3 regions of the Paenibacillus sp. B-A-8 genome follow, and region 2 is predicted to be linked to each of the others. Evidence: a T-box and tRNA genes for the amino acid it is inferred to sense, from the RefSeq annotation. Region 2 holds a T-box; the other regions hold tRNA genes.

Region 1 (4,887 bases), 670 kb from region 2:
ATAACTTATATCCCTTTATGGGGCCATAGCTCAGCTGGGAGAGCGCCTGCCTTGCAAGCAGGAGGTCAGCGGTTCGATCCCGCTTGGCTCCACCATAATTTTTAAATTCAATACTTTCTTTAACATTGATCCTTGAAAACTGGATACCGAAACGAATTTGCGTTTTAGAACATCTTTTAGCAACTTGTGCAAACAAGTAAATGTTATTAGTGAGATTTTTCTTAGGAAAAATCAAGGTTAAGCTAATAAGAGCACACGGAGGATGCCTAGGCGCCAGGAGCCGACGAAGGACGTGGCGAACAACGAAACTGCCTCGGGGAGCTGTAAGCAAGCTTTGATCCGGGGGTGTCCGAATGGGGAAACCCAGCTGTGGTAATTCGCAGTTACTCATACCTGAATACATAGGGTATGTAGAGGCAGACCAGGGGAACTGAAACATCTAAGTACCCTGAGGAAGAGAAAACAATAGTGATTCCGTCAGTAGCGGCGAGCGAACGCGGAACAGCCTAAACCTAAGAGCTTGCTCTTAGGGGTTGTGGGACGTCTCACATGGAGTTACAAAGGAATATGGTAGGTGAAGAGGTCTGGAAAGGCCCGCGATAGAGGTAAAAGCCCTGTAACCTAAACTGTGTTCTCTCCGAGACGGATCCCGAGTAGTGCGGGGCACGTGAAACCCCGTATGAATCCAGCAGGACCATCTGCTAAGGCTAAATACTACCTGGCGACCGATAGTGAAACAGTACCGTGAGGGAAAGGTGAAAAGCACCCCGGAAGGGGAGTGAAATAGAACCTGAAACCGTGTGCTTACAAAAAGTCAGAGCCCTATTAATGGGTGATGGCGTGCCTTTTGTAGAATGAACCGGCGAGTTACGTTTAACATGCAAGGTTAAGTCGAGAAGACGGAGCCGCAGCGAAAGCGAGTCTGAATAGGGCGATTTAGTATGTGGACGTAGACCCGAAACCGTGTGATCTACCCCTGTCCAGGGTGAAGGTGCGGTAACACGCACTGGAGGCCCGAACCCACGCACGTTGAAAAGTGCGGGGATGAGGTGGGGGTAGCGGAGAAATTCCAATCGAACTCGGAGATAGCTGGTTCTCCCCGAAATAGCTTTAGGGCTAGCCTCGGTATAAGAGTAGTGGAGGTAGAGCACTGATTGGGTGCGGGGTCCGCAAGGATTACCAAGCTCAGTCAAACTCCGAATGCCATATACTTATTGCCGGGAGTCAGACAGTGAGTGCTAAGATCCATTGTCAAAAGGGAAACAGCCCAGACCATCAGCTAAGGTCCCCAAGTGTGTGTTAAGTGGGAAAGGATGTGGAGTTGCACAGACAACCAGGATGTTGGCTTAGAAGCAGCCACCATTGAAAGAGTGCGTAATAGCTCACTGGTCGAGTGACTCTGCGCCGAAAATGTAACGGGGCTAAACACACCACCGAAGCTATGGCTAGATATGTATGTATCTGGGGTAGGGGAGCGTTGTATGTGGGTTGAAGGTGTACCGTAAGGAGCGCTGGACAGCATACAAGTGAGAATGCCGGTATGAGTAACGAAAAGATCAGTGAGAATCTGATCCGCCGAAAGCCCAAGGTTTCCTGAGGAAGGCTCGTCCGCTCAGGGTAAGTCGGGACCTAAGGCGAGGCCGAAAGGCGTAGTCGAAGGACAACAGTTTGAAATTACTGTACCACCGTAATCCGCTATGAGCGATGGGGTGACGCAGGAGGGTAGTGACGCGGACTGATGGATATGTCCGTCTAAGCAGTGAGGCTGATGTGTAGGCAAATCCGCACATCGTTAAGGCTGGGCTGTGATGGGGAGCGAAAATTGTAGTAGCGAAGGTCATGATCTCACACTGCCAAGAAAAGCCTCTAGCCAGGAGAAGGTGCCCGTACCGCAAACCGACACAGGTAGGCGAGAAGAGAATTCTAAGGCGCGCGGAAGAACTCTCGTTAAGGAACTCGGCAAAATGACCCCGTAACTTCGGGAGAAGGGGTGCCCCGGTAGTGTGAATAGCACGAGGGGGCCGCAGTGAAAAGGCCCAAGCGACTGTTTAGCAAAAACACAGGTCTGTGCGAAGCCGCAAGGCGAAGTATACGGGCTGACGCCTGCCCGGTGCTGGAAGGTTAAGGGGAGTGGTTAGGGGTAACCCGAAGCTATGAACCGAAGCCCCAGTAAACGGCGGCCGTAACTATAACGGTCCTAAGGTAGCGAAATTCCTTGTCAGGTAAATTCTGACCCGCACGAATGGCGTAACGACTTGGGCGCTGTCTCAACGAGAGATCCGGTGAAATTTTAATACCTGTGAAGATGCAGGTTACCCGCGACAAGACGGAAAGACCCCATGGAGCTTTACTGCAGCTTGATATTGAATTTGGGTACGATCTGTACAGGATAGGTGGGAGCCGTAGAAATCGGAGCGCAAGCTTCGGTGGAGGCGCCGTTGGGATACCACCCTGATCGTATCTAGGTTCTAACCTAGTGCCCTAATCGGGTACGGGGACCGTGTCAGGCGGGCAGTTTGACTGGGGCGGTCGCCTCCTAAAGAGTAACGGAGGCGTTCCAAGGTTCCCTCAGAATGGTTGGAAATCATTCGAAGAGTGCAAAGGCATAAGGGAGCTTGACTGCGAGACCTACAAGTCGAGCAGGGACGAAAGTCGGACTTAGTGATCCGGTGGTACCGCATGGAAGGGCCATCGCTCAACGGATAAAAGCTACCCTGGGGATAACAGGCTTATCTCCCCCAAGAGTCCACATCGACGGGGAGGTTTGGCACCTCGATGTCGGCTCATCGCATCCTGGGGCTGAAGTAGGTCCCAAGGGTTGGGCTGTTCGCCCATTAAAGCGGTACGCGAGCTGGGTTCAGAACGTCGTGAGACAGTTCGGTCCCTATCTGTCGTGGGCGCAGGAAATTTGAGAGGAGCTGTCCTTAGTACGAGAGGACCGGGATGGACGTACCGCTGGTGCACCAGTTGTTTCGCCAGAAGCATGGCTGGGTAGCTACGTACGGACGGGATAAGCGCTGAAAGCATCTAAGCGTGAAGCCCCCCTCAAGATGAGATTTCCCAATTAGTAAGACCCCTTGAAGACGACGAGGTAGATAGGTTGGAGGTGGAAGTGCAGTAATGCATGGAGCTGACCAATACTAATCGGTCGAGGGCTTATCCTATACTTAGAACGCAAATTCAATTCGGATTCAGTTTTCAGGCGATTAAGCCTGAGCATTACGCTGTAATGCCCGTTTGGTGGCGATAGCGGAGGGGTTCCACGCGTACCCATCCCGAACACGACCGTTAAGCCCTCCAGCGCCGATGGTACTTGGACCGAAGGGTCCTGGGAGAGTAGGACGTTGCCAAGCGGATATTCCCTGATAGCTCAGTTGGTAGAGCACTCGACTGTTAATCGAGTTGTCACAGGTTCGAGTCCTGTTCGGGGAGCCATGCTCTCATAGCTCAGCAGGTAGAGTGCTTCCATGGTAAGGAAGAGGTCACCGGTTCGAATCCGGTTGAGAGCTCCACAGATTTGCAAGGCCCGTTGGTCAAGGGGTTAAGACACCTCCCTTTCACGGAGGTAACATGGGTTCGAATCCCATACGGGTCACCAACTTTTACTTGTACTTACCCTTAGAGGGTCCCATAGATATGGAGGCTTAGCTCAGCTGGGAGAGCATCTGCCTTACAAGCAGAGGGTCGGGGGTTCGATCCCCTCAGCCTCCACCATAATCTTCCTGAGAGATTATGGGCAACATAGAGGTAGCATCAATGGGGATTAGCCAAGCGGTAAGGCAACGGACTTTGACTCCGTCACTCATAGGTTCGAATCCTATATCCCCAGCCAAGTGCGAGCCATTAGCTCAGTTGGTAGAGCACCTGACTTTTAATCAGGGTGTCGAAGGTTCGAGTCCTTCATGGCTCACTTTTATTATTACATGCGCGTGTGGCGGAATGGCAGACGCACCAGACTTAGGATCTGGCGTTTCACGACGTGGGGGTTCAAGTCCCTTCACGCGCACCATATTTTGCGGAAGTGGCTCAGCGGTAGAGCATCGCCTTGCCAAGGCGAGGGTCGCGGGTTCGATTCCCGTCTTCCGCTCCATAATTTTTGCGCCCTTAGCTCAGCTGGATAGAGCGTTTGACTACGAATCAAAAGGCCGGGAGTTCGAATCTCTCAGGGCGCGCCATTTTTTTATTAAGCAATCATAGCATTATAACGGGATGTAGCTCAGCTTGGTAGAGCACCTGGTTTGGGACCAGGGGGTCGCATGTTCAAATCGTGTCATCCCGATTTTTCACCTTTGCGGGTGTAGTTCAATGGTAGAACTTCAGCCTTCCAAGCTGATAGCGTGGGTTCGATTCCCATCACCCGCTCCATAATTTTATAGTAACGGGATGTAGCTCAGCTTGGTAGAGCACCTGGTTTGGGACCAGGGGGTCGCATGTTCAAATCGTGTCATCCCGATACTCAGCTTAATCGCTCTTAGAAGCCCTTACTTCGGTAAGAGCTTTTTTTGTTATGTATTGATTTAATAATACGCATGTATTGATATAACATATGTTCTATCATTCTTCCAAAAGAAATTGAACTTCTGGTGGAATACCAATTCGTAAATAATAACTTTTCCATGATTCTTCTTGCTCAGGATTGCTACCTGTGGATAGTAGCTTTACAGCAAAGACATTAGCTTGACGTTCAAGCTTCCCAGGAGAGAAGTAGGAGCTTTCCTCTAGAAAAAAGCGGTTAATCCCCTTATGAAGTCGATCATGTCCTAATTCATGCGCACAAACGAAGCGCTGCCACTCAACTGGCAACTCATTATGAATGACAATAAATCTTCTTCTTAGTTTTCGGTAATATAATCCCTTTGTGCCTGTCCCAAGGTTCATGAAACGAAT
Region 2 (4,887 bases):
AGTCACTCCGTCTGCTCCCGTTGCACCTGTCACTCCGTCTGCTCCTGTTGCTCCAGTCACTCCGTTTGCTCCCGTTGCTCCAGTCACTCCGTCTGCTCCAGTCGCACCTGTTGCTCCGTCCGCTCCTGTTGCTCCAGTCACTCCGTCCGCACCTGTCACACCTGTCGCTCCTGTTGCTCCAGTCACTCCGTCTGCTCCAGTCGCTCCTGTCACTCCGTCTGCACCTGTCGCTCCAGTCGCTCCGTCTGTTCCCGTTGCTCCAGTCACTCCGTCTGCTCCCGTTGCTCCAGTCACTCCATCTGCTCCTGTTGCACCTGTCACTCCGTCTGCTCCCGTTGCTCCAGTTGCTCCGTCTGCTCCCGTTGCTCCAGTCACCCCGTCTGCTCCATCAGCTCCAGTCGCACCTGTTGCTCCAGTCACTCCGTCTGCTCCCGTTGCTCCAATCGCTCCGTCTGCTCCTGTTGCTCCAGTCACTCCGTCTGCTCCTGTTGCTCCAGTCACTCCGTCTGCTCCTGTTGCTCCAGTCACTCCGTCTGCTCCTGTTGCTCCAGTCACTCCGTCTGCTCCTGTTGCTCCAGTCACTCCGTCTGCTCCCGTTGCTCCAGTCGCTCCGTCCGCCCCTGTCGCTCCAGTTACTCCAACTGTTGCACCGAGTAATTCAGAATGAACAAGTCGGTGAGCAGTCACGATTTGACCTATACTATTTTTTCCCCATACTGAAATTTGAATAGGATCATTTACCAGGCTTAAAGTCGTAAATATAAATTCAAATCCATCAAAATCTGCATAATAATCTGATGATATTACTTGTTCAGGCATAACGTTAAAAAGTTCACTAACATATAAAGTTCTTGTCCCATCTATATAATATCCTTGGACGAGAACCGTAGAAGAAACAACATCGCTTTGGTTATCGATTTTGATCGTAACATGTTGAGTAGGTCGTATACCTCCCACCATCGTATTATCAATCGGCCCGGTAGATAAATTGCTCAATTTCTCAACACTCCTTTAGATTATTGCTGAATATTTTTCCCACGCTGCTATTCGATGAGGATCTACTAATTGCCCCGAAGCCTGTTTTCCCCAGACCGAAATCCCTAGCTCTGCTTCAACCTCGTCTACTGTTGCAAACACAAATTCAAATGCATCTAAATCAGCAAAATAGTTCCTAGTAAGAACTTGGTTAGGTGCGAGATTTAGCATTTCATTCACGTACATCGTTCTTGATCCATTTAATAAAAAGCCTTGAATGACAAAATTATATGGATTAAGAGAATCACGGTTAACTACTTTTACTGTTACGATTTGAGTCTGTCTGACCCCCAGAATTGAAGTATTATCTATAGGTCCAGTTGAATATAAAGCCATCTTTATTCACTCCTCTCTCCCACTGCATTTTGAAAGATTACAAACTATAACACTAGTAACATGGTTCATAATTAATAGCTCTATATAGTAATATTCTGTATTTAAAATTAATGTGTGGACATTTATGCAAAGGAATTGCCATTCGAGTAATGACTACCTTCTATACTTTGAATTCGCAATCTACTAATCGAACAATCTAATACTCAAACATCTTCTAGATTTCACTGAGTAACACACCCTATTGCTTTTTTCGAAATATTCGTTATACTGATAAAAATTATTCAAGCATCGATGAGCGGGAGAGTAGTTAACGTGTTCTAGTCCTCAGCGAGCCGGGTAAGTGTAAGCCGGCACAGATCACCTAATGAAGCGCACCCGTGAGATGGACTTCTGAACCCAAGTAGGAAGCCCCGGCTAAAGACCGTTATCCTGTAAGGTGGCTAAACGTCTGTTTAGCAACGAGAGTGGTACCGCGAGCGCTTAAGCCCTCGTCTCTTTTGAGACGAGGGCTTTTTTGTATTTTCAAAGGAGGGTATAACATGTTAAAGCAAATCATCAAAAACAGCATTGAACAAAGTGTAAAAAAAGTGTTCCACAGCTTAGAAATTTCCTACACTAAGGATGTTGCTCTTCTAATCGAACAGCCAGCGAATCTGGAGCATGGTGATTATTCCTGCAATATTGCTATGCAGCTAGCTAAAACCCTGCGCAAATCTCCTCTCGTCATAGCCGAATTAGTAAAAACAGAAATTAAACTACAAGAGAGTTACACAGGTCTTTTACAAAAAGTCGAAGTAGCTGCTCCTGGTTTCATTAATTTGTATATCGATTGGCAGGTGTGGGCTAAACATTCCTTTGATCTACCTGACAGCACAGGGGGCAAGGTCATCATCGAGCACACTTCCATCAATCCCAATAAAGCTGCTCATGTAGGTCACCTGAGAAATGCTTGCATCGGCGATACACTAGTCAGAATAATGAAAAGAACCGGATATAATGTTGAGGTCCATAACTACGTTGATGATCTGGGCAACCAGCTGGCTGATACAGTTGTAGGTTTATTAAATGTACCTTTGGAAGGAGATCATCAACGCTTCGGTGATTATTGCTGGGATCTTTATGCCAAAGTGAACAAAGAATATGCACGGAATCCAGAGATGACACACAAGCGCACGGATATGCTGCATGCTCTTGAACAGGGTGACGGCAATGAGGCGTGGCTGGGCAACCTAGTCGCTGAACGTATCGTGAGAGAACATGTAGCGGAAATGAAGCGTTTTGGTATTCATTATGACCTGCTGGTATGGGAGAGTAATATTTTAAAAGAGGGATTCTGGACAGCCGCATCTGAGCGATTGAAGCAAACGGCAGTTTTTGTACAGGAGACTGAAGGTAAGCTTGCGGGATGCTGGGTGCTAAAGCAAGGGACAGACGTAAACAATGAAACGGATTCCGAGGATCATCAGATGGATAAGGTGCTTGTGCGTTCGAATGGTATTTTGACGTATACAGCCAAAGACATTGCTTATCATCTCTGGAAATTCGGTCTACTAACCAAGGATTTCACCTATAGTGAATTCTCATCCGGCTTATGGACCACAGGATTAACTGGAACCCAAGAGCCTTATGGACATGCAGACCGTGTCATTAACGTGATTGATTATAGACAGGAATATCCGCAACAAATGGTTAAGCAGGCTTTAAGCGCACTAGGTTATAACGATCAGGCAGAAAAGCTCCATCATGTAAGTTACGGTGTTGTTTCTCTTAGTCCGGCCTCAGCTGCTGAGCTGGGAATAAATATTTCAGAAGGAAAATCTTCTTATGCCATGTCCGGACGCCAAGGAATTGGCGTAAAGGTGAGCGATTTAGTGAAGCTTATGGAACAGAACATAGAACATTCGCGCTCCGATAAAGAGGGGCTTTCCAGCCACATCATTGCAGCTGCTGCCATTCGTTATTATCTGCTGCGGTTCAATCTGGGAACGGAAATCGTGTTTGATTTCAAACAAGCTACAGAAATATCCGGGAATACCGGGGTTTATCTGATGTACACCTATGCTCGTGCTAGCAGTGTTTTGAGCAAATCTACAATCCCATTCAGCACAGACGCCTCAGTACTTCAATTCCCTATCGAAATGGAAAAAGCAGAACTTGCTCTCCTGAGACAGCTTAGCCTCTGGCAGGAGACATTGTATTCTGCCAGTGTAGAATTGACGCCGAATATACTCTGTACCTACGCGCATACCTTAGCCACACTCTTCAATAACTTCTATTCTTTATGTCCGATTTTAAAAGGTGAGGCAGGAACCATTGCCTTTCGTCTCTGGCTCACTTCGAGATTTAAGGACACTTTAGGGGATGTACTTGAAGTGCTTGGGTTACCGACACCGAGCCGTATGTAGCACAAAAAAGGGCAATCTCCACGCTTATCGCGGAGATTGCCCTTCAAATAATATGATCTTACTTATAAATGTCTATCACATTTCCAGCTTCCACGCAGAGACGATCAAAGTCTTCGCGCTTGATCCGGATACCGCCACTACGGTAACGATTAAGCGTATCTTCCGCTTGCACTTCCTTACCGTTAACAGTAATCCGACTGTTGTCAGAGCCCGTAAGGTGATAAATAAAGTCTACCTTAGTACCTGCATACTCAAAGCTAAAGTGCATTCCGTCCAGTGACTCCGGCAGAATTGGGTCGATGATTAAATCCCCGCCTTCCGTACGGATCCCCAGTGCATTGGAGATTAACTGGTTCATGTAGATCCCAGGACCGCTGGAATAGATTCTCCATCCACCTTTGACCGCTACATCACCATTACGCAGCTTATCGAAATTCTCCTGTGCCTCATAACGGGTGTTAAATTTACCGTCCGAGCTGCTGAAATAAGAGTTAGCCTGACGTAGTTCAGCGTTTGGCACCACGTCACGGATTCCGATCGGATTGATCGCCGCTAGGCCATTCCAGACCTGATCGGTTTTCCCTAGCTTAGCCATAGCTTCTACATAACGGATGTGTGCATGCACATATTGAAGTCCAATTTCCCGACCAAAGTTAGAAGCTTGCTCCGCACGTTTGAAATGAGTGCTAACGCCGCCAACGTATTGTGCTGGACGGTTCATCAGACGAACGCCGTCTGGGCAGAACAATTTATCCTGGATCACTTCATAGTGCGCTTCAGCTTGTTCCGGTGTAAGCAGCTCACTGATCATACTGCGCGTCATTGGCAGCAGACGGTATTGAATTCCGGTTTCTGTATCGCTTGGATGTACCATAAGCTTCACCTGCTCAGGGTCCTCCATATACAGGAATCCAGGAATTACCTCAGATTGGAGCATATGAGTGTTGAAATCCTCACGGATTCCCTCTACCATCGCTTTCAGCTCTTCAGAACCTGCTGGATCAACTTTATGAAGCACTTCAGAGAACTGATTCAATGTCTGATACGTAAGCGCCACTGTCCAGCTACTCACCATGTACTGCTTCAGCTGTGGATTTGCCGGCTGGAGTGT
Region 3 (4,887 bases), 2.3 Mb from region 2:
GACCTTTACCCGTAATGGGAAAGGTCCTCTTTGTTTGTAAGAAAAGTTATCGATTTAAGTATTCCAATTTAGGGGCTAATTAGCTAAACATATAATACATAAGAACGATCACGATGCACAGCGTGGAGACAACCGATAAGCATGAAAAAAACGTATTCCAGTTATTGCCTTTCATTTGTCTTATACACGACCAGTATTGTGCTTCTTTGATGCTCTGCCCCATCACGTGAAGATTTAACTATCGAACCGTAACAGATATTCACAATCTGTTCCTCCCGCAGCCCTGCCAAGAACTCATTTGCCTTATTCTCAGCATACGAATTATCCGCATCTACAAACTCTTTTACTTGAATCATCCTGATCTCTCCTTTTGATAAATTTATTAGTTAATTTTTATGTCTAGATTCTATAGGTAAACTCAACGAAATGTACATGGCGCGTATCACTCCCCTGGTAACATTAATGTAAAAACATCATCGAAATATAGTATAGGCATTCCGCAGTTTTCTACGAAATGCCTATAACATCAGCCTATCATAGCACCCAAATATGTAATAGTCAAACGTTTTAAATACAATATTTAGTAAGAATTAATTGCCTTTACAAAATGGATTGGATTTACATATAGAAGCTGTTATACTGATCAGAAGGTTCCCTCTAGGGGACCTCTATTTGTATAGGAGGGATTTTAATATGGCAACGCGTCATAACAAATTTGCAAAGAATGTGCTACTTAGAGGGGGTGAAATCTACTATGAACCATAGTCTAATTTATGAAGGCTCAAGGACACAATTGGTCCAGCAGCTTATATATTTTGATGAGGAAAAAATCGCATTTCTAAATCAATATTTCCCGGAACGAAGTAAACAAAGAAGCAATGCTGAAACGTTGCTGTCCCGTTATTGCTCCGAGCTGGAACAACTACTATCCCGTTTTAATGGAGAAGAATTGAACTCACTCGTATTGATTGGAAGTCAGCTTCAGCTTCGTTACTTAGACGACAATACTACAGATACCTACACCATCGTATTTCCAAACCAGGCTGAACCCAATGATAACAAGATTTCAATGTTCTCGCCTATTGGCATGCAGCTACTGTTAGCTCAGATCGGTAGCACATGCCAGTTAGCCATACCTTCAGGTGAACTGTCGGTAATGATCGAAAGTATTAAGTTCGTGAATTGTGGTGAGGTAGCCGTTCTTATTTAAGCCACCCCGCGCATATCCACCAACGTAAACAGCGTCCTCTTCCTTATGACGGGAAAGGGACGCTGTTCTTATGTTCATACCTTGCATCGATTATTCGTATTCTTATTTTAGCCTCAATCCATCTGCGAGCTTGCTAACTGATTTCTCGATACGAGATGCTCTGGTTTCAGGTCTTTTCGCCGCTTCGATCCAAGATACATATTCCTTCTGATAAGAATAAGCCAGACCGTTGTAATAAGCTTCTGCCTGCTCATGGCTACTCAGCGCATCAAGGAAATCCTCTGGAGCTTCTACCTCTCGTAATTGATGATCCTGCTCCATCGTCACACGCACAATATCACCAGGTTGAGCTTTGGCCAGATCCCGTAGTTCTTTCTTTACCACCATAAAATACTTTCCGTTTCCATGGGGCATAAGCGTTCCTCTATAGGGGATTCCATTTACAGTTCCTTTTACCTGTACCCTGGACTTTGTTTCAAATATTTGTTCGGCATCAAAAGGGACGTTAAGATAAGTCCAGCTCCCACTTGCATCAGGTCGCACTAATTTAGCTTCGAATTCAAACATAGCTACCTCCTCAACTAAAAGCCCTAAGTTCTATTGTATCCATATGAATGTAACTATACAAAAAAACACCTGCCTATAATAGACAGGTGTTTCTTAATTATAAGCGGGTGATGGGAATCGAACCCACGCTATCAGCTTGGAAGGCTGAAGTTCTACCATTGAACTACACCCGCAAAGGTATAAAATCGGGATGACACGATTTGAACATGCGACCCCCTGGTCCCAAACCAGGTGCTCTACCAAGCTGAGCTACATCCCGTCAAAACATGTAATGACTTAGTAATAAAAATGGCGCGCCCTGAGAGATTCGAACTCCCGGCCTTTTGATTCGTAGTCAAACGCTCTATCCAGCTGAGCTAAGGGCGCAAAAATTATGGAGCGGAAGACGGGAATCGAACCCGCGACCCTCGCCTTGGCAAGGCGATGCTCTACCGCTGAGCCACTTCCGCAAAATATGGTGCGCGTGAAGGGACTTGAACCCCCACGTCGTGAAACGCCAGATCCTAAGTCTGGTGCGTCTGCCATTCCGCCACACGCGCACACTTTAAAAATAATGGTGAGCCATGAAGGACTCGAACCTTCGACACCCTGATTAAAAGTCAGGTGCTCTACCAACTGAGCTAATGGCTCTCATAAATGGCTGGGGATATAGGATTTGAACCTATGCATGACGGAGTCAAAGTCCGTTGCCTTACCGCTTGGCTAATCCCCAACAATAATTAACTAAATGGCGGAACCGACGAGATTCGAACTCGCGATCTCCTGCGTGACAGGCAGGCATGTTAGGCCAACTACACCACGGTTCCACAGACATAATGCATAAATGTAAATTGGTTGCGGGGGCAGGATTTGAACCTGCGGCCTTCGGGTTATGAGCCCGACGAGCTACCGGGCTGCTCCACCCCGCGTCATTTAATAAGTATATACTATTCATTTACACTACGCCAGCTAGTCCCAAAACATCATGCTTAAGGAAAATTTGGTTGCGGGGGCAGGATTTGAACCTGCGGCCTTCGGGTTATGAGCCCGACGAGCTACCGGGCTGCTCCACCCCGCGTCGTTCTTAAATGAATATGGTGGAGGCTGAGGGGATCGAACCCCCGACCCTCTGCTTGTAAGGCAGATGCTCTCCCAGCTGAGCTAAGCCTCCATGTTATGACCCGTATGGGATTCGAACCCATGTTACCTCCGTGAAAGGGAGGTGTCTTAACCCCTTGACCAACGGGCCATGCTAATAAACTTTATGGCGGAGAGAGAGGGATACTCTCACTACGATCGAGATTGCGAAGCATTCCTAACGAAGCTTATGCTTCAACGAACCACCTAGGCTTCTCATCCCTAACAGGGAAGTAAATTCATGGCGGAGAGAGAGGGATTCGAACCCTCGAGACGCTTGTGGCGCCTACACGATTTCCAATCGTGCTCCTTCGGCCAAACTCGGACACCTCTCCATAAATGGCTCCCCGAACAGGACTCGAACCTGTGACAACTCGATTAACAGTCGAGTGCTCTACCAACTGAGCTATCAGGGAATATGGTGGGCCTTAGTGGACTCGAACCACCGACCTCACCCTTATCAGGGGTGCGCTCTAACCAGCTGAGCTAAAGGCCCTTTTAAGACATACGAATATTAAGGGCAAAAAAAATACCACGGGTAATGTGGTTGTCCGCTTGGCGGCGTCCTACTCTCCCAGGACCCTTCGGTCCAAGTACCATCGGCGCTGGAGGGCTTAACGGTCGTGTTCGGGATGGGTACGCGTGGAACCCCTCCGCTATCGCCACCAAACGGGCATTACAGCGTAATGCTCAGGCTTAATCGCCTGAAAACTGAATCCGAATTGAATTTGCATTTTAAGTATAGGATAAGCCCTCGACCGATTAGTATTGGTCAGCTCCATGCATTACTGCACTTCCACCTCCAACCTATCTACCTCGTCGTCTTCAAGGGGTCTTACTAATTGGGAAATCTCATCTTGAGGGGGGCTTCACGCTTAGATGCTTTCAGCGCTTATCCCGTCCGTACGTAGCTACCCAGCCATGCTTCTGGCGAAACAACTGGTGCACCAGCGGTACGTCCATCCCGGTCCTCTCGTACTAAGGACAGCTCCTCTCAAATTTCCTGCGCCCACGACAGATAGGGACCGAACTGTCTCACGACGTTCTGAACCCAGCTCGCGTACCGCTTTAATGGGCGAACAGCCCAACCCTTGGGACCTACTTCAGCCCCAGGATGCGATGAGCCGACATCGAGGTGCCAAACCTCCCCGTCGATGTGGACTCTTGGGGGAGATAAGCCTGTTATCCCCAGGGTAGCTTTTATCCGTTGAGCGATGGCCCTTCCATGCGGTACCACCGGATCACTAAGTCCGACTTTCGTCCCTGCTCGACTTGTAGGTCTCGCAGTCAAGCTCCCTTATGCCTTTGCACTCTTCGAATGATTTCCAACCATTCTGAGGGAACCTTGGAACGCCTCCGTTACTCTTTAGGAGGCGACCGCCCCAGTCAAACTGCCCGCCTGACACGGTCCCCGTACCCGATTAGGGCACTAGGTTAGAACCTAGATACGATCAGGGTGGTATCCCAACGGCGCCTCCACCGAAGCTTGCGCTCCGATTTCTACGGCTCCCACCTATCCTGTACAGATCGTACCCAAATTCAATATCAAGCTGCAGTAAAGCTCCATGGGGTCTTTCCGTCTTGTCGCGGGTAACCTGCATCTTCACAGGTATTAAAATTTCACCGGATCTCTCGTTGAGACAGCGCCCAAGTCGTTACGCCATTCGTGCGGGTCAGAATTTACCTGACAAGGAATTTCGCTACCTTAGGACCGTTATAGTTACGGCCGCCGTTTACTGGGGCTTCGGTTCATAGCTTCGGGTTACCCCTAACCACTCCCCTTAACCTTCCAGCACCGGGCAGGCGTCAGCCCGTATACTTCGCCTTGCGGCTTCGCACAGACCTGTGTTTTTGCTAAACAGTCGCTTGGGCCTTTTCACTGCGGCCCCCTCGTGCTATTCACACTACCGGGGCACCCCTTCTCCCGAAGTTACGGGGTCATTTTGCCGAGTTCCTTAACGAGAGTTCTTCCGCGCGCCTTAGAATTCTCTTCT

What was found. A T-box is a leader RNA that pairs with one kind of tRNA and senses whether it is charged. The one in region 2 lies ahead of ACN6MV_RS25125 (arginine--tRNA ligase), so its partner is inferred to be a tRNA-Arg.
Region 1: it encodes a tRNA-Arg, which carries the amino acid that the T-box ahead of ACN6MV_RS25125 (arginine--tRNA ligase) is inferred to sense. The anticodon was not compared.
Region 3: it encodes a tRNA-Arg, which carries the amino acid that the T-box ahead of ACN6MV_RS25125 (arginine--tRNA ligase) is inferred to sense. The anticodon was not compared.

The regions. Positions count from the first base shown of each region.
Region 1 is NZ_CP183882.1:6,234,788-6,239,674, reverse strand. Features, by position in the region: tRNA gene ACN6MV_RS28210 (tRNA-Ala) at 20-95, shown strand; rRNA gene ACN6MV_RS28205 (23S ribosomal RNA) at 236-3,164, shown strand; rRNA gene rrf (5S ribosomal RNA) at 3,237-3,353, shown strand; tRNA gene ACN6MV_RS28195 (tRNA-Asn) at 3,360-3,435, shown strand; tRNA gene ACN6MV_RS28190 (tRNA-Thr) at 3,437-3,512, shown strand; tRNA gene ACN6MV_RS28185 (tRNA-Glu) at 3,524-3,598, shown strand; tRNA gene ACN6MV_RS28180 (tRNA-Val) at 3,639-3,714, shown strand; tRNA gene ACN6MV_RS28175 (tRNA-Gln) at 3,758-3,832, shown strand; tRNA gene ACN6MV_RS28170 (tRNA-Lys) at 3,838-3,910, shown strand; tRNA gene ACN6MV_RS28165 (tRNA-Leu) at 3,926-4,009, shown strand; tRNA gene ACN6MV_RS28160 (tRNA-Gly) at 4,016-4,090, shown strand; tRNA gene ACN6MV_RS28155 (tRNA-Arg) at 4,099-4,175, shown strand; tRNA gene ACN6MV_RS28150 (tRNA-Pro) at 4,206-4,279, shown strand; tRNA gene ACN6MV_RS28145 (tRNA-Gly) at 4,292-4,365, shown strand; tRNA gene ACN6MV_RS28140 (tRNA-Pro) at 4,380-4,453, shown strand; gene ACN6MV_RS28135 (ImmA/IrrE family metallo-endopeptidase) at 4,555-4,887, opposite strand, start outside.
Region 2 is NZ_CP183882.1:5,568,487-5,573,373, forward strand. Features, by position in the region: gene ACN6MV_RS25115 (beta strand repeat-containing protein) at 1-996, opposite strand, end outside; gene ACN6MV_RS25120 (hypothetical protein) at 1,012-1,371, opposite strand; T-box leader at 1,654-1,870, shown strand; gene ACN6MV_RS25125 (arginine--tRNA ligase) at 1,911-3,776, shown strand; gene ACN6MV_RS25130 (GH36-type glycosyl hydrolase domain-containing protein) at 3,835-4,887, opposite strand, start outside.
Region 3 is NZ_CP183882.1:972,640-977,526, reverse strand. Features, by position in the region: gene ACN6MV_RS04410 (sporulation protein Cse60) at 162-356, opposite strand; gene ACN6MV_RS04405 (GreA/GreB family elongation factor) at 755-1,210, shown strand; gene ACN6MV_RS04400 (YdeI/OmpD-associated family protein) at 1,313-1,777, opposite strand; tRNA gene ACN6MV_RS04395 (tRNA-Gly) at 1,880-1,950, opposite strand; tRNA gene ACN6MV_RS04390 (tRNA-Pro) at 1,963-2,036, opposite strand; tRNA gene ACN6MV_RS04385 (tRNA-Arg) at 2,067-2,143, opposite strand; tRNA gene ACN6MV_RS04380 (tRNA-Gly) at 2,152-2,226, opposite strand; tRNA gene ACN6MV_RS04375 (tRNA-Leu) at 2,233-2,316, opposite strand; tRNA gene ACN6MV_RS04370 (tRNA-Lys) at 2,332-2,407, opposite strand; tRNA gene ACN6MV_RS04365 (tRNA-Gln) at 2,415-2,489, opposite strand; tRNA gene ACN6MV_RS04360 (tRNA-Asp) at 2,506-2,583, opposite strand; tRNA gene ACN6MV_RS04355 (tRNA-Met) at 2,609-2,685, opposite strand; tRNA gene ACN6MV_RS04350 (tRNA-Met) at 2,758-2,834, opposite strand; tRNA gene ACN6MV_RS04345 (tRNA-Val) at 2,852-2,927, opposite strand; tRNA gene ACN6MV_RS04340 (tRNA-Glu) at 2,934-3,005, opposite strand; tRNA gene ACN6MV_RS04335 (tRNA-Ser) at 3,136-3,228, opposite strand; tRNA gene ACN6MV_RS04330 (tRNA-Asn) at 3,234-3,309, opposite strand; tRNA gene ACN6MV_RS04325 (tRNA-Ile) at 3,313-3,389, opposite strand; rRNA gene rrf (5S ribosomal RNA) at 3,447-3,563, opposite strand; rRNA gene ACN6MV_RS04315 (23S ribosomal RNA) at 3,636-4,887, opposite strand, start outside.